3 regions of the Paenibacillus sp. 10L310 genome follow, and region 3 is predicted to be linked to each of the others. Evidence: riboswitches for the same ligand, from Rfam matches in the RefSeq annotation. Region 3 holds a riboswitch; each other region holds the start of a gene.
The links. Region 3 has a riboswitch for S-adenosylmethionine ahead of metA (homoserine O-acetyltransferase MetA). Riboswitches for the same ligand answer to the same signal wherever they lie in the genome.
Positions count from the first base shown of each region.

Region 1: another riboswitch for S-adenosylmethionine. It lies ahead of mmuP (S-methylmethionine permease); the one in region 3 lies ahead of metA (homoserine O-acetyltransferase MetA).
Region 2: another riboswitch for S-adenosylmethionine. It lies ahead of AC1DE7_RS16690 (methionine ABC transporter ATP-binding protein); the one in region 3 lies ahead of metA (homoserine O-acetyltransferase MetA).

Region 1 covers NZ_JBFTKC010000008.1:190,885-196,943, reverse strand. The annotation lists gene AC1DE7_RS18815 (spore germination protein) at 1-881, shown strand, start outside; gene AC1DE7_RS18810 (Ger(x)C family spore germination protein) at 878-2,080, shown strand; SAM riboswitch class I at 2,151-2,252, shown strand; gene mmuP (S-methylmethionine permease) at 2,345-3,757, shown strand; gene mmuM (homocysteine S-methyltransferase) at 3,735-4,802, shown strand; gene AC1DE7_RS18795 (ABC transporter permease) at 4,886-6,059, opposite strand, start outside.
Region 2 covers NZ_JBFTKC010000007.1:7,649-13,707, reverse strand. The annotation lists gene AC1DE7_RS16705 (DUF2167 domain-containing protein) at 1-674, shown strand, start outside; gene AC1DE7_RS16700 (MetQ/NlpA family ABC transporter substrate-binding protein) at 798-1,637, opposite strand; gene AC1DE7_RS16695 (methionine ABC transporter permease) at 1,712-2,371, opposite strand; gene AC1DE7_RS16690 (methionine ABC transporter ATP-binding protein) at 2,372-3,406, opposite strand; SAM riboswitch class I at 3,533-3,674, opposite strand; gene AC1DE7_RS16685 (Cthe_2314 family HEPN domain-containing protein) at 3,804-4,520, opposite strand; gene AC1DE7_RS16680 (COX15/CtaA family protein) at 4,684-5,571, opposite strand.
Region 3 covers NZ_JBFTKC010000001.1:493,725-499,783, forward strand. The annotation lists gene AC1DE7_RS02605 (MOSC domain-containing protein) at 1-104, shown strand, start outside; gene AC1DE7_RS02610 (ROK family protein) at 177-1,055, shown strand; gene AC1DE7_RS02615 (HRDC domain-containing protein) at 1,235-2,236, shown strand; gene corA (magnesium/cobalt transporter CorA) at 2,307-3,242, opposite strand; SAM riboswitch class I at 3,694-3,817, shown strand; gene metA (homoserine O-acetyltransferase MetA) at 4,054-4,971, shown strand; gene AC1DE7_RS02630 (PLP-dependent transferase) at 4,996-6,059, shown strand, end outside.

The sequences.
Region 1 (6,059 bases), on a different contig from region 3:
AGTTCACCCGTGAGATTACGGGCAGCTGGATTGCTTACATACTGGGATTGTCTATGATTATGTATTTCATAGTTATTGCCGCATTCGAAATCAGAGTTATGGCTGAAGTGACTGGGATGTATCTGCTCGAACGCACCCCCACCTGGGCGATTGTGATGGTCTTCATGTGGATCGGTGTATATATGATTTCAGGCGGGCTTGGCGTTATCGTACGTGTGTTTGAGATCATCCTTCCGATTACGATTATTATATTTGTGATTGAAATTTTGCTTAGTAATCAGCTATTCGAGATTGGCAATCTGAGACCCGTCCTCGGTGATGGGATTATGCCCGTTTTCCAAGGGTTGAAGCCTTCACTATTATCTTATACGGGCTATGAGGTGATGTTAATCATGACTGCCTATATGAAAAATCCGAAGAAGAGCAATAAAGCGATGACCTGGGGGATACTCATATCCACTATTATCTACTTGATCACGGTGGTGATGGTTATAGGCAGTTTATCGCTCGATGGCATCAAAACTCGAACCTGGCCAACGCTGGATTTGGTAAGAAGCTTCGAAATCCAGGGTCTGATATTCGAGCGTTTTGAATCCTTATTGCTGGTCATCTGGATTATGCAAATCTTTTCGACTACAGCAATTACACATTACTGCGCTTCGGTGGGTATTCGTGATTTGTTTCGTTCCAAAAAAATCAAAGGCATCATGTACGGCCTGCTGCCGTTCATTTATCTGACAGCAATGATACCCAAAACAGTGGATGATACCTTCGTACTAGGAGATATGCTAGGCAATGTGTCCGTATTTTTGTTTGGCATTTTACCTCTGGTACTACTGTTGTTAAGTCTGATTCGCAAAAAAGGAGGCAAGCATGCATGATTACATTCCGCATGTTGTTACGCTTAGCCACTGTATTATGCATTCTCTTAACGATATCCGGATGTTGGAGCAGTCGAGAGATAGAGGATCTAAGTGTCTACGTTGGTCTCGGGATCGATATCGGCAAAGAGACTGAATTTGAGGAGAACATCGCCAATCAGGGAGGAGGGTATTCCAAGCAGAACAATGTGACAGCCACGGTACAGATTGCTCCCGGTAATTCCAGCAGTCAGAAGAGCCAACAATCCGGTTCGCCTGCTTCTGGTAAAACGTCCTATTCCAATGAACAGCTTACCGGAGATTCCTTGCTGCAAATCTTTCGTCAGTTTGCACTGAGACGAGATCATCCGCTCATCGGACATCATCTGAAGGTTATCGTTGTGTCCAAGGATATCGCCAAAAAGTATGGTCTGGACCAGCTGCTGGATTTTGTACTTCGGGATAACGATATTCGTCCTAACTGTCTAGTGTTGATTAGCCATCATCGCGCTGTTGATGTACTGACTTCAGATGATCCTTCCCGGATTCCAGCATTTTATCTTACAGGTATTACCGGTAATTCATACTTGTCCAATAAAATCCTGGACCCCGTTCTACTCTCCAAATTAGATGCACAAATGCAATCCGGTTCCAGCTTTTTGCTCCAGAATGTACTGAACTTCAATGGAGAGGACAAGTTCTCCGGTGCCAGTATCTTTGATGGGAAAACAACCAAATTCATCGGGGAACTCAGCCAAACGGATCTAGAAGGGCTATCTTGGCTCAGACCTAAAGAAAAAGGAGGTATCTTGAAGACATACAATAAAGAGGGGTTCACTGTTGTATATGAAATGAAGAAGAAAAAAACAACAATAATTCCAAAAGTGGTTGGCGATGATATTTCATTCCATGTGAAAACTGAATCCGAAGGCTGGTTGATGGAGGATTGGCGTGCTCCCGAGGAAGAGGAAAAAGGTGCATATCTCAGTGAATTGGAAAAAGAATTTGCTGAACTTGCCAAACAACAGATTCGACAGTTGTTATACAAACTGCAGCATACCTATAAAGTAGATGTTGCGGATTTTCGGGATAGCTTACGTATCAAAGAACCTAAAACATGGAAAAAAGTCAAAGACGATTGGGATAAAATTTTTAGCACCGTGCCGATCACCTATGAGGTAAAGACCACCATCACCAATCCGGGGTCTTCCACCGAATAGCGAGGTGTGCCATTTATTATTTAAATGTTGACACATTCATGATAGATCGCTATATTAGTAAAAAATCATTTTCTTATCCAGAGAGGTGGAGGGACTGGCCCTTAGAAACCTCAGCAACAGATCTGAAGGATACTGTGCTAATTCCAGCGGGTGAAAGCCTGATAGATAGGAGCGTTTGTTTTTATTTGTCAGTAACGGCGCACTCTTTAGGCAGAGTGGGTCTTTTTTGTTTTTTCTGGATGAAGAAGTAGGGGAGCAGCAGGTATGGAGAACAACAACGACAAAGGGCATTTTCAGCGGAAAATGCAGGCACGGCATGTGGTCATGCTCTCTCTCGGAGGAGTCATTGGAACGGGATTATTCCTCAGCTCAGGTTACACCATTCAGCAGGCGGGACCACTGGGAACCATTCTGTCCTATCTGATTGGAGCCATCGTTGTATATCTGGTGATGCTCTGTCTTGGTGAACTGTCTGTTCATATGCCAGAGACGGGAGCATTTCATAGTTATGCAGCCAAATATATCGGACCAGCAACAGGTTACACGGTAGCTTGGTTGTACTGGTTAACCTGGACTGTTGCGCTTGGCTCCGAATTCACAGCCGCTGGATTGCTTATGCAGCGCTGGTTCCCATCGGTAAACGTATGGATATGGAGCGCGGTTTTTGCACTGATGATCTTTCTGTTTAACGCTCTAACGGTGAAATTTTTTGCGGAATCCGAGTTCTGGTTCTCATCTGTAAAAGTAGTGACTATCGTAATCTTCATTATTATCGGTGGCGCAGCCATGTTTGGGTTCATTCCCATGGCGGATTCTGAACCGGCTCCATTTCTATCGAATATTACCGCATCCGGGTGGTTCCCTCATGGGGCTACAGCGATATTGATGACCATGCTTGCTGTAAACTTTGCCTTCTCAGGCACCGAGTTAATCGGCATTGCCGCCGGTGAGACGGAGAACCCGGAAAAGACGATACCAAAGGCTATTCATACAACGCTGTGGCGTTTGGTTATTTTCTTCATCGGAACGATTATTATCTTGTCGGCCTTGCTGCCCATGTCGGATGCCAGTGTACTGGAAAGTCCGTTTGTAGCGGTAATGGAGCGGGTGGGTGTACCCTATGCAGCAGACATTATGAACTTTGTTATTCTGACGGCGATTCTCTCTGCTGCCAATTCAGGCCTGTATGCATCTTCACGTATGCTCTGGTCTCTGGCTGACAAAAGAACGATCTCTCCGTGGTTTGCCAAATTGACCAAAAGCGGAGTACCGCTGAATGCACTTCTGATTAGTATGGTGGGTGGTGCGCTGGCCTTGCTGTCCAGCATCATTGCGCCAGGTACGGTGTATATTACGCTGGTTTCCATTTCAGGTCTGGCTGTCGTTGCGGTATGGATGAGCATCAGCGCTTCCCAATACATGTTCCGCAGACAATATATCCGGGAAGGACATGCGGTCAAAGATCTGGTCTACCGCACACCACTGTATCCGGTGGTACCAATTGTTTCATTTATATTATGCCTGGCTTCATGCATAGGTATTGCCTTTGACCCGACACAGCGGATTGCGCTGTATTGTGGGGTTCCGTTTATCGCAGTATGTTACGCTGCTTATTATCTGACAGAACGTGTGAATAAGAAAAGAGGACAAGTACATGACGCAAGAACAACAGACTAACCCCATAGAACAGATCCTTCGTGAACATCCGGTCATGATTCTGGATGGAGCGTTGGCTACGGAACTCGAACAGCATGGATGTGATCTCGATGATCCACTATGGTCTGCTCGTGTGTTGCTTGAGAATCCGGATGTTATCGTTCAGGTCCATGCAGATTATTTTCGAGCAGGAGCCGACTGTGCAATTACATCCAGTTATCAGGCGACGGTAGATGGTTTCCGCAAGAGAGGGATCGATGAACAGGCAGCACTGGAGCTGATCCGCAAGACGGTGGAACTGGCTATACAGGCGAGAGATGACGTGTGGGCAGAAGTGCAGAGTAGTTTAGTAGGGAGAGAAAGCTCGATAAGTCAGCTTGTAGAAGCTCCTTCGGTATGTTCCGAGAACGTGGAGAATGAGGCGCATTTAACAGATCGTACAGGGGATCGCAAAGAAGACTGTCTTCGTTCACGTCCAATTATTGCCGGGTCCGTTGGACCGTACGGCGCCTATCTGGCGGATGGTTCTGAGTATGTGGGTCATTACGGCGTGTCGGATGAGACGCTTGTCGCATTTCACCGTCCGCGTATGGCGGTGCTGCTTGAAGCAGGTGCTGATATTCTGGCGTTTGAGACGATTCCTTCCTTGCAGGAAGCACAGGTGCTGGTTGATGTACTGAAGGAGTTCCCTCATGCGTATGCTTGGTTATCTTTTTCTTTAAAAGACGGGACAAGCATCAGCGAGGGCACACCGCTTGAGGTATGTGCACAGACGTTTGGCTCCGAGCCGCAGATTGCGGCGATTGGCCTGAACTGTGCTCCGATGGAAGTGGTGACGGAAGCAGTGGGTATTCTCAGCAGTGCTAGCGACAAACCTGTTATTGTGTATCCGAACTCAGGTGAGACGTATGATGCAGTGACGAAGACGTGGAGCGGACAGGGTACCTGTGGCAGCATGAGTGATGCTTCGAAACAGTGGGTTGCTGCGGGCGCGCAAATTATTGGCGGCTGCTGCCGTACTACGCCACATCAGATTGGTGCACTTGCGAAGAAATGGCGGAATTAGTTCATATCACGATAACAAGCCCTTCCACATCCTATAGAGGTATGGAAGGGCTTGTTTTATTGTGTTAAGGCATTCTGATTACATTATTCGATAACCAGTATACGTGGCGATGCTTCCCGAATGATTCTCGAAGAGAACCACGAGCCAAGACTGGCTGCAATGATGCTTAGACAGTTGAACAGTACCATTCCACCCCAATGCAGGATCAGTGGAAGTTGTACGATACCATAACCGGAAAGGACCATTTCGAGTAGAAGAGGCAGCAGGTATACGCCGACGAAAATACCCAGTATGGCTCCCACGGAGGACAGTATGAACATTCCCATGGTGAGCGACAACCGGATTTGACGAGATGTCATTCCCAGCGATTTGTATATCCCGTACGTTCTGCTTTCTTTACGGATATTGATTCTACAGGTACTGAAAATAATGATGAACGTCACAATGATAAACAGCAATCCGATCAGGCTCATCGGATAGATCAGGATGTTAGCGGCTTCCGCGTAAACCGAATCAAGCAAAGTCTTCTGAGTGACTACCGAAGCAAAATCTTTAAATTGCTCATTTAATTCAGAGGCAACCTTACCCGCTTGTGCCATATCGTTCACATTGATGAAGATAACATCAAATTCACTATAATCCGGGTTCACACTTCTCATGGCATCAATGGTGATTCTGCCTGAAACAGACATGTTGGCGATCGCCTGATAGATGCCTGTGATGAGGAATGTACGCTTTTCTCCTTCAATATAGATGTCGATAAGATCACCGAGATCTTTATTTGATGTTTTGGCTACACTTACACCAATGGCAATTTCATTCGCATGTTGTGGGTTAACCCCTTTTAACGTTTCGAATCCAAGTTCCTGATAACTCCCGTCCAGTACACTCAAGTTGAGACTGAGGGATTGGCCCTCTACTGTTGCCAAAGACTCCGGGCTAATTACACCCGTTGTGTTCCCTTGCCAGCCTACATTGCTGATCCTCGAATCCTGCGCTAACACGTGCTTTAGTTCAGCCTTGGGGAAGTTACTTTTGTTCACTACGACTGCTGCGATATTGGCATTGTCATACCCCCATTTAGCTGCGGTCTGTTCAATTCCGTTTATACTGGTCAGCAGAACATACCCCAAAACTAGTACGGAGGAAGCCATGGTAGTCAGCAGGATTGTTAGAACAGAGCTTTTGGTGTTTTTGAACACATGTCGGAATCCAAGCACGGCGGTCACAGGCAGTCGTGTGAACCCGATCCAGTGC
Region 2 (6,059 bases), on a different contig from region 3:
ATATCCATGATGACGATCAAAATTTAAGTGCCGAAGAGCTGTTAAGCAGTTATATCCGAGGCACAGAAGAAGATAACAGAGAATTTGATCCTGAATATAGAACGTACATAACGGGGTGGGAGATCGAACCGACATATGACAGTACCAAACATCAGTTGGTTTACTCCCTCGGTTTTAAGAATGCTGATCAGCAAGCCATGGTCAATTACAATGTAAAACTCCTGACACGCGAAGGGTACATCACAGCCATTCTGGTTACCGATACGGACAACTTTCAACAGAGCCGCCAGGTATTCGAGGAAACTGTCCTTAATCAACTTAGCATCAATGCAGGATATACCTACGAGGAGTACAATGCTTCGACTGACAAAACATCCACCATAGGGCTCAACAGTCTTCTGATGGGCGGGATCGGGTACACGGCTTCCCAAAAATTCAGTGCTCTTCTTTTGCTCAAAAAAGGATGGGCTTTGATCCTCGTTGTCGTCCTTGGGTTAATCGGTTGGATCAGATACAAAATCAAAAGCTCACACGGAGAAGAAGAGAAACTCTCTCCCTCCGAGAGGACGTACCTGCAAGAAGCCGATGAACAGCAGTATGCTGATCAGAATGAATTATCCTACTACCTCCAATCTGGGCATCCATCCAACGCGGAGAAACAAGATAAGCCCTAACCCTTCCCTTGTTGATCCCCACGTCAGCACAGATTAGGAAACATAAAATAAGCCGTATATCTCTTCAGAAGAGATATACGGCTTAATCTTAATAGCTTCACATCATATCATACATATCGTGAATTATTCAGTTGCAGGTTCAACTGCACCTTTATAACGTTCTTTGATGAATGTTTTTACTTCTTCGGAGTGCAAAGCAGCAGCCAGTTTTTTGATTGCATCTGCATCCTTGTTGTCCTCACGGGAAACGAGGATGTTTGCGTATGGGTTACCTTGCAGATCTTCGATCAGCAAAGCATCATTCGCCGGATTCAGGTTCGCTTCGAGCGCATAGTTAGCGTTGATAAATACCAGATCCGCTTCATCCAATTGACGAGGCATCATGGCTGCATCCAGCTCGATGATATCCAGGTTCTTCGGATTGGCTGTGATATCTTGAATCGTAGATGTAATATTTGTGTTGTCTTTCAGCGTAATGATACCTTCCTTCGCAAGCAGCAACAAAGCACGTCCACCATTGGATGGGTCATTTGGAATTGCTACTTTTGCGCCGTCTGCCAATTCATCCAAAGACTTAATCTTTTTGGAGTATCCACCAAAAGGTTCAACATGAACAGGTGTTACAGAAACGAGGTTGAATCCACGTTCTTTATTCTCTGTGTCCAGATATGGTTGGTGCTGGAAGAAGTTTGCATCCAATTTTTTGTCAGCAAGTTGCTGATTGGGTTGAACATAGTCGTTGAATGTAACGACTTGCAGACGGATACCTTGTGCTTCCAGTTCAGGCTTGATGCTTTCCAGAATCTCTGCGTGTGGTGTAGGTGAAGCTCCAACTTTCAATTCAACTGTACGAGGTGCACCTGCTGAATTGTCTGCGCCGCTATCGGCGTCCTTGTTGTTTCCGCAAGCTGCGAGAACCGCAATCAACATAAGACTAAGTAGAGCAAAAGACCATTTTTTCATGTGTAAAACCCCTTCTCTAATCATTTTGTCATGTGGCATCTGCATTAATGCATATCCATCATGTTATCTATGTGTTATTTCCTGGTGAAAAATGTAACCAAGCGATCTCCAGCCATCTGGAGAATTTGCACTAGAATGATCATCGACACTACGGATATGATCATAATTTCATTTTGATAACGGAAGTATCCATAGTTGATTGCCAGTGTTCCCAGACCTCCACCGCCAACCATGCCCGCCATCGCCGTATAGGAGACGAGCGTAACAATGGTGATCGTTATACCAGCAAGCAGTCCAGGCAGTGCCTCAGGCAGTAACACCCGTCTTACAATCTGTCCGGTCGATGCACCCATCGACTGTGCCGCTTCAATGACACCACGATCAACTTCTCGCAACGTCGTCTCCACCAAACGAGCAAAATAAGGAGCTGCTGAAATCACCAAAGGAGGTATAACGCCGAGCACCCCCGTAGCTGTACCGACGAGTATACGAGTGAATGGAATAAGAGCAACAATCAATATGATAAATGGGACTGAGCGCAAAATATTCACAATCAGGGATAGTATAGTGTACACTGCCCGTGACTTAATCGAAGCAGATCGGGCTGTCATGAACAGCAGTACTCCGAGCGGTAAACCTAAGATAACGGTAAACAAGCCTGATACACCCAAAATTTGCAGTGTCTCTATGGAAGCTTTACCAACCTCTTCCCAACGTACGGTTGAAAAATCCATCTAACGAAGCACCTCCACATCAAGTCCCTCAGCGGTTAATTCTGATATCGTCCGATCAATCGCATTTGAATCACCCTCGAACCGAACGGTCAGCTGCCCATAAGGAACCTGTTTGATCGTAGAGATTGTACCTTGCAGGATGGCAAAATCCACGCCTGTTTTACGTACCGTTCTAGACAAAATCGCTTCATACGTTTTGTTACCCAGAAAGGATATCTTCACAAGTTTGGAAGCAGCACCTGCCTGCAATTCAACGCCTGCATTTGCCAGAGCGGTCTCTTCCAGAGCAAGTCCAGCTTCATGGTCACGCATCATGAAGTCCCGCGTAATCGCATGCTGCGGCTTCAGGAACACGTCTGTAACAGGTCCTTGTTCCACAATGCCACCTTGATGAATGACAGCCACCTTGTCACAGATGTTCTGAATGACATGCATCTCATGTGTGATCAGCACAATCGTAAGGTTGTACTTTTCATTAATGTCGAGTAATAACTTAAGGATTGAATTTGTCGTCTGCGGATCAAGTGCCGAAGTAGCCTCATCACAGAGAAGAACATTTGGGTCACTTGCAAGTGCTCTCGCAATCCCTACACGTTGTTTTTGGCCACCCGATAATTGAGCCGGATATTTGCTGCTATGGTGCTCCAGACCAACCAGTGCGAGCATTTCCTTCACTTTGCGATCAATGACTTCCTTGGGTGTATTCACAAGTTTTAGTGGAAAAGCTACATTGTCATATACCGTTGCCGAGGATAACAGATTAAAGTGTTGAAAAATCATTCCGATCTTGCGTCTCTGTTGCTGCAATTCGGTTTTGCTCAGTTCAGTCAGGTTAATTCCGTCAACCCATACCTCACCCTCCGTAGGCCGTTCCAGCAAATTAATACAGCGAATCAATGTGCTTTTGCCCGCTCCGGAATGGCCAATCACTCCGTAGATTTCGCCCTTTTGGATGCTCAAATTCAACTCGGATAACGCTGTTGTAGATTTTGTTCCTTTGCCGTACGTTTTCGTTAAACCTTTTAATTCAATCAATCGCACTTGCCCCTTTCCAACCACCTACATGTATCTTTACCCGATCTAAAGGAAAACTCCCCCTAAAGTACAAAAAAAGAGCCCTTTGCAGATACAAAGAGGGCTCTTCACGTGAAAGAATATACCTTCTCATCTGCCAAAATCGTGTCTTGCACCATTTTGTAGGAATTAGCACCTAACATCTATAACGAATGATACATGTATCATGTCATTACAAATCGGTTGCCGGGCTTCATCGGGCCTGTCCCTCCGCCGCTCTCGATAAGAAATATGTTGTTGTAGGATTTTATAAGTTCATGTAGTTTATGCTTTATAATGTGAACGTAACTTCCGAAATATCAGTTATATCCATGTAACATTCGATTGAAACTCAGTATATTCCAAGTATTCCGATTTGTCAAAGGGAATTATTTCTTTTCCATATTTTATTGATATAACTATAAGAGGCTGTTAACGTTTCACAGACCATATCCACGCCCTGACGCATTTCCTGCACATGCTGATTCAGATCCTCCAATTTCACTTTACCTTGCAAGGTCTGGTGTAACTGCCACAGGTCATCGTGCATTTCTGAGTTCATGTAGTGAATTTCCATATTACGTCGCTTGCGCAGCTTGCTCATCGGTTCACGATAAGAGTCCTTGATCTGTATTAATTGCAATGCAAGATCATGATGCTCCCTTGCATAGTCGAACTGCCTTAACACAGTAAAATAAGAAAAATGCGCTTTGGTATTGGAAGTATTCAGCTGGAATATTTCATTTAATACTGTGCCGACTTTATCCAGAATGGCAAAGCAGCGGATAAAGCCATCTTTGTAGAAATACACATAACGTGCATACTCGGCTTTTTCAGTCGGCGTCATATCATCCGTTGAACCTGCAACGACCTTTTTACGAAAATGAGCAGCAGCGAAACAGCTTTGCTCCAGTTCATCCAGTGAGGAGATGAGTCCCTGAGTCCACACATACAGTTTCCGATAGTCATGCGTGGGATCATGGTCCACATGCATTTGTCGTTGAAATAGCTCAAGCGTATGCGCCATTGCGTCCATCGCTGCTTTCAATTTACCTTCGTTTATACGCGGCTTTTCCCCCAACAACGTTCGCAGCATATCTAACCTCCTCTTTTCCAAATCAACAAGAATTCATCACCGTAAACGAAGCATCATTCATTCCGTGTAATTGCTGCTTGCCATAGGTTGCCCTGATCCCTCTGACATCAAACAAAGTCCACCTGTCCAATGATGTACATCACTGGATGGTGGACTTTCATATTTAAAAACGATTAGCCGGGCGATGTAGCTTGTACACCAGGAAACTCATATACGTTAAGACTCCGAACAATATGGCGATATCCAGCATATGAGCAAGAGCTACGAACATGTATACTTCCGGACGGTTCATTGTCACCATCATGAAAATACCAATGACTACTTGCATGAGAATAAGAACAACGGATACCACACCCAGAGTACGCATTTCCTTGTTGTCCGGATGATTACGGTAAGCGAAGTGACCCAGGATCGCGATAACAATCACGAGCGACGCAGCTGCTGCACGGTGAGCAAAAGCAACCGCTACCCCACCCGAAAGCTCAGGAATAATCTGACCGTTACAAAGCGGAAATCCAGAACATCCGCCGGCAGAATCCGTGTGACTCACAAATGCACCTGTGTATACCACGAGATATGTGTAAATGGTGGAGAACCAGACCAGATTCCTGAATTTTTTGCTAACCCGAGGGTATTTATTCAGGCGCTCCAATCCGCCATCTTTTGCCTCCTGCCTTATGCCCAGCGCCATCATTAGAGAACTCGCAAAAGCGATCAGTGCAAAACCAAAATGCAGTGCCATGACTGCTGAAGATTGGGAGAAGACAACGGCAAAAGCCCCCATGATTCCCTGGACGATAACAAATACCAGAGTTAAGAAAGAAAACAATTGCAGGTCACGGCGTGATTTGCCAAACCGCAGAAAAGCAACAAACGAGGCAATGGACAACAGTCCAGCCAGTGCACTTACAGCGCGATGGGAATATTCAATGAGTGAAGCCACAGTATGTGCGGGAACGAGTTTTCCGTTACATAAAGGCCATTCTGTTCCGCAGCCAAGGCCTGATTCCGTTTTGGTTACGATGCCTCCACCAAAAGTAGCCAGAAACATGACAAGACAGGTTAATACGGTTAACCATTTAAACAAAGTTAAGTGTTTCAATTTTTTCTCACCCGCTGTTGGTTTAAGATGGCGAAGAATATTCTCCGCTTGTTTCGGTACTTTGACACTTATTTCACAACTAAATTCATTATACCGGATAAAATGTTCATTGACGTCGCGCTTTGTGACAAAATGTTAACGTCTGGTGAAATAATGACCCGCAGGTCATTGAGGATATGTAATTGAGGGATATGCCAGTTCAATTGTGTCTTAAACAGAATCCTGAACACACAAACGCAAACGCCATTTCCCTATTTCAAGAGAAATGGCGTTTCATCTAGTATACCCTTTTACAACATGAACCTGTCATACTTTTATATAAGTTCAATGAAACATCTACACAATAACGGAGAGGACAGAAATAGCCTGAAGAAGCGGAGCTAAAAGCTTTCTGAAAGAAAGCTACATCGGAAGCATATGCTTCGCCTTTATCCCCG
Region 3 (6,059 bases):
AAGAAAATGTCGAAGGTATTCAGGCGTTGCTGGCCATTCCTGCGCTGTCAGACAGCTGGAGGCAAACGTTAATGAAACGATTGTCCAAGCTGGAGAACAAGTAGCGGGGTAATTATCGTGTCATCAAGTAAAGCAATTCGAAATCCTTTTTAAACTAACTTGGGAGTGTGACTAACATGACGATCTTAGGCGCAATTGAAGCAGGCGGAACCAAATTTGTATGTGGTATTGGCACAGAAAACGGAGAAGTTCTGGAACGCGTAAGTTTTCCAACAACAACACCGGAAGAGACCATGGCTCAAGTGATTTCATTTTTTGAAGGCAAAGGCATTGAAGCTCTGGGTGTAGGCTCATTCGGTCCGATTGATCCGATTGAAGGAAGCCCAACATATGGCTATATCACAACAACACCTAAACCACATTGGGGACAGTATAACGTGATTGGCAAGCTCAAGGAGCATTTTGATGTGCCGATGACATTTGATACGGATGTGAATGGTGCGGCACTTGGAGAAGCAACCTGGGGCGCTGCACAAGGTCTTGAGAGCTGTCTGTATATCACTGTGGGTACAGGTATTGGTGCAGGTGCTGTGGTTGGCGGTAAAATGGTCCATGGATTGTCACATCCAGAGATGGGACATATCATTGTACGCAGACATCCGGAGGATACATACGAGGGTTTCTGTCCGTATCATGGTGACTGCCTCGAAGGCCTTGCAGCAGGACCGGCCATTAACAAACGTTGGGAGCAACCGGCTTATGAACTGCCTGCAGATCATAAAGCTTGGGAGATCGAAGCACATTACCTGGCACACGCCCTGATGAACTATGTTCTGATTCTCTCTCCGCAGAAAATTGTCATGGGTGGCGGAGTAATGAAGCAGGAGCACCTGTTCCCGATGGTTCGTAGCAAACTGCAGGAGTTGCTGGCTGGATACGTTCAGCATCCGGCACTTCAATCCGACATTGACCAGTATGTTGTTTCACCAGGACTTGGTGACAATGCGGGTCTGTGTGGTTCACTGGCGCTTGCCAAGTTGGCATTGAATAAGTAGGTCATTAAGGGATTGACGAATTTTACCATTGTGGTATGATATGGGCAACAGCATAGTACGGTTAATGAGGAAGCACCTCTCTTGCATGGATTTTGCAGGAGGGGTGTTTTTTTTTGTGCTGCCTGTAGGTAGCATCTCTAACTCGTATAAGCTGAATATTCAAAGGGAGGGAACGGAAAATGGAAGTCATTTTCATGAACAGATTGTCCAGAATGTCAGATCAGAATGCAGAATATGCACAGTTATGGATTGGGGAAGAGGAAGATAGTTGGCAGCTGGGATGGAGTCGCTATGAGGAAGGAGAGCGTGAGGACAGCATCTGGTATGAGGGGACTTCTTGGGAGGAGCTGCTTCATATTTACCGTCATCAGCTTGCCATACAGATGAGTGAGGGGTACCGACCGCAGTTGCAGGGGTTATTTCATGAGAATGATGATCTGAAGTCACGCAGTTATGGTGGACAGCGGCTCCATTGTTACAGTGAGTTATACGGCAATGAGCAATTATATACGGATCTGTGCACATGGCGCAGGAAGAGAGCTGTGTCTGACCGGAAGGCACCGTATTTTATTGCAACAAATCGTCTGCTGCGTTTGATCAGTGCCTTTGTTCCGCAATCGCTGGATGAACTGATGCAACTTCCGGGCGTAGGAGAGAGCAAAGCAACTGAGTATGGTACGGAATGGATGGAGATTACAACCGGACTGGAGCGTTCAACGACATTCCCGCTGGACTGGGTATACACGGCGCTGAAGGAAGAAGAGTATGAGAGTTGGTTATACAAGCAGAGAGAGCAGAAGTACAAGCAGGAACTTGATAAGTTCACCACACGTAAGCAGGTGCTTGAAGGCATGAAGGAAGGGTATACGTTAGAGGAGATTGTTAATCGATCCGGATTATCCCGACGCGAGTTGGTTGAGCTGTTAGAGGCACTGGATCACGAAGGTTATGACACCGATTGTCTTCTTGATGTGGAGCTGGCAGTGATGCCAGAGAACGAACAAGAGGCCGTATGGAGTGCGTATGAGGAGATGGGAGATACGTTCCTGAAGCCAGTATTACATAAGGTGTATGGAGGAGAGAAACCCGATGGAGGAAGTCTGGAGCAGGTCTATGAAAGGCTGCGCATGATTCGAATCCGCTTCCGTCGGCACGCAGAGACAGAGAAGAATGTTGGTTAATAATCAGAAATGAAAAAAGACGAGGCGTTTCTCCCGGAGGAGCGCTTCGTCTTTGTTATTTCATACGAGTTCATACCCAGTCTTTCTTGCGGAAAATGAAGAACATGCTCAGGCCCAGGGTAACCATTAGGCCAATCACAACAAAATAGCTGTATTTCCAGTTAAGCTCTGGCATATTCGTAAAGTTCATGCCGTATATACCGGTAATGACCGTCAGCGGCATGAAGACCGTGGTAATGGCGGTAAATACACGCATGATTTCATTCGCCCGGTTCGCAATACTGGATTGGTAGGCTTCTCGCAAGTTGCCCATCAGGTCGCGATAAGTTTCAAAGGTTTCAGATATTTTTACAGCATTCTCATAGATGTCACTGAAATACTTTTGCAGTTGATCATCGATGAGACGCAGATCTTTTTTGTTCAAGGTGTTAATGACCTCTTTCTGAGGTCCAAGGACTTTTTTCAGCCACAGAATCTCACTGCGCAGCCCGATGATCTCATTCAGATGTGACTTTTTGGTATGCATCAGAATGTCTTCCTCAAGCTTCTCGATCCGTGCTTCAATTCGGTCACCTACGGTGAAATAATTATCAACAATCAAGTCAACCAGCAAATACAGCAGACGATCCGGTGTACTGATTTCCTGTTCCCACAGGATGGGTTTCAGTGTACGCAATTCGCTGACCTTGTGCTTGGTAACACTAATAATGAAATGTCTGCCGAGAAACAGGTTGACGGCACGTAGAAATATCTCTTCATCATCAAAACGGATGCTATTAATCACAATAAAATAATGGTTCTCATAAATTTCAATCTTCGGACGTTGTTCTTCGTCACTAAGACAGTCTTCCACAGCCAGATCATGCATCAAGAACAGCGGCTGAAGTACCGCCAAATCGTCTACGTCTGCATCAATCCAGTAAAATCCTTCCGCTGGTGGAGTCAGCGCCTGCTGAATATCGTCCACCGGAATAAATACACCGTTGTTTACCAACCGGATTTTCATCGTTAATCTACTCCTTCTGCACCCGCCAACTTGGCGGATATTATCATTATGGGCGCAAAAAGAACAAATCAGCCGGTCGGCAGCGGAGCCTGGAGATCAGGGCTGCGTTCACTATATAATCAAACGGAAGTCACGTCCCGCTGCCGGCATGCTGATGTCAATTCTCTATGCAGTTTGTCGGAATTCGGCTGCCAGTCAGGCCTCGGGTCGCCATCCATTTAATATGTCACCTCTCACATAAGGGTTTATAACACCTTGTTTAGTATACCGCTGGTACAAGGTGCTTTCAAGCGCAAAAATGTGTCTATTTCGCGCCCTGAGGCAGTGTATGACAACGGATGATGAACGGTTCCGATCTGGGAAGTAGACATCGAACTGCAACTTGACGTGAGGGCATTAATGTAATAAAGTAGACGGTGAACCATATTTAATTACAATCTAATACAGCGAAATCTTATCAAGAGTAGGTGGAGGGACTGGCCCGATGAAACCCGGCAACCGGCGGTATACCGCACGGTGCTAATTCTTGCAGCGACTAAGTGTCAGGTGGCACTGTTGTAACTGAGAGATGAGAGAGGCGCATATCTATTTTACATATGACCTTTCTCGAAATCCGAGGAAGGTCTTTGTCATATGCCCCGACTTCTCAGCAGTGATTTTCGCTAAGGAACTTGAGGTTGTTTGTAACGTTGGATGAAAGAGCAATTCAATGTTTTTACAAGCTCAAGGCAGTCTATAACTGTATTGATGTGAAGACATCAAGCCAAGGGTGGCTGCATCTATCTATGCACAAGGAGGAGTTAGACTTACTATGCCAATCAAAATACCCGATACTCTACCAGCAAAAGAAGTACTTGAAGGAGAGAATATCTTCGTCATGGATGAAACTTCTGCATATCAGCAGGATATTCGTCCACTCCGTATCGCTATATTAAACCTGATGCCCACAAAGGAAACGACCGAAACACAATTGCTTCGTCTGGTGGGAAACACGCCTATTCAGGTGGATGTCGTTCTCGTACATCCCAAATCCCATACGTCGAAGAATACGTCTCAGGAGTATTTGGATCTGTTCTATAAAACCTTCGATGAGATTGAGCACCGCCGTTTCGATGGAATGATTATTACGGGTGCCCCGGTGGAACAGATGGATTTCGAAGACGTGAACTATTGGAATGAAATCCAGGAGATCTTCGAATGGACCAAAACCAATGTGACTTCAACCCTCCACATATGTTGGGCTTCCCAGGCAGGTTTATACCATCATTTTGACGTACCCAAGGTTGCACTTGATGAAAAGTGTTTTGGCGTTTTCCCACATACCATCAATAAACCACATGTTCCATTGTTGCGTGGATTCGATGAAGTATTCAACGTTCCACATTCCCGTCATACGGAAGTGAGACGCGAAGATATTGAAAAGAATGAGAATTTAGAGATTTTGGCTGAATCTGATGAAGCGGGGATCTTCCTGGTTGCTACCAAAGACGGCAAACAGATTTTTGCCACAGGACATGCCGAGTATGACCCGTTCTCATTAAAGTGGGAGTATGACCGGGATGCAGCCAAAGGTTTGGATATCGCATTGCCTAGGCATTATTATCCGAATGACGATCCTTCCCGTGTGCCACCAGCTACTTGGCGCGCTCATGCCAACTTATTATTCTCTAACTGGCTCAATTACTATGTGTATCAAGAAACACCTTACGATATTGGCCCGCAAATCTAATCGAGATTACAGGAGGATGCAGCAATGGAAGACAACAACAAGTTGAAAATCGAAAGCCGCTTAGCACAAATTGGGTCCATCAATGAACCGGTTACAGGCGCCATTAACTTTCCGATCTATCAATCCACTGCGTTTCGCCACCCGAAGCTTGGACAAAGCACGGGGTTTGATTATATTCGTACGACCAACCCAACTCGCAAAGTGTTGGAAGAGGCGGCCGCAGCGCTGGAGTCCGGTGATGCAGGATTTGCCTGTAGCTCGGGTATGGCCGCGCTACAAACCATCTTTGCCATGTTCGGTCAAGGGGATCATCTGATTGTATCGCTGGATCTATACGGCGGCACCTATCGTCTGCTTGAACGCATCTTGTCCCGTTTCGGTGTAACCGCAAGTTATGTGGATACAAATGACATTGCAGCACTGGAAAATGTTCGTCAGCCGAATACCAAAGCAGTATTTATTGAGACACCAACCAATCCGTTGATGATGATCACAGATGTGGAAGCTGTCGCTTCCTGGGCGAAAAGTTACAACCTGTTGACCATTGTTGACAACACGTTGCTGACTCCATTTTTCCAACGTCCGATTGAACTGGGTGCCGATATCATCATTCATAGCGCTACCAAATATCTGGGCGGACACAATGATGTGTTGGCCGGATTAATTATAACCAAGGGTGAGGCATTATCTGCAGAGATGGCGTTCCTCCATAATTCCATTGGAGCAGTATTATCTCCAAGTGATTCCTACCAGTTGATGAAAGGTATGAAAACCTTGGCTCTTCGCATGGAGCGTCATGAGTACAATGCACTTACCATTGCCAAATACTTGCTTGAGCATCCTGCAGTGGGTGAAGTGTATCATCCAGGTCTATCTGATCATCCGGGGTATGAGATACAGAACAAACAATCCACGGGTAACACAGGTATCTTCTCTTTCAAAGTGAAGGATGCACGTTATGTTGAACCGTTGCTACGTCATATCCAACTCATTGCTTTTGCCGAAAGTCTCGGCGGAGTTGAATCACTCATGACTTATCCGGCAGTACAGACTCATGCGGATATTCCGCTTGAAATTCGTGAAGCCGT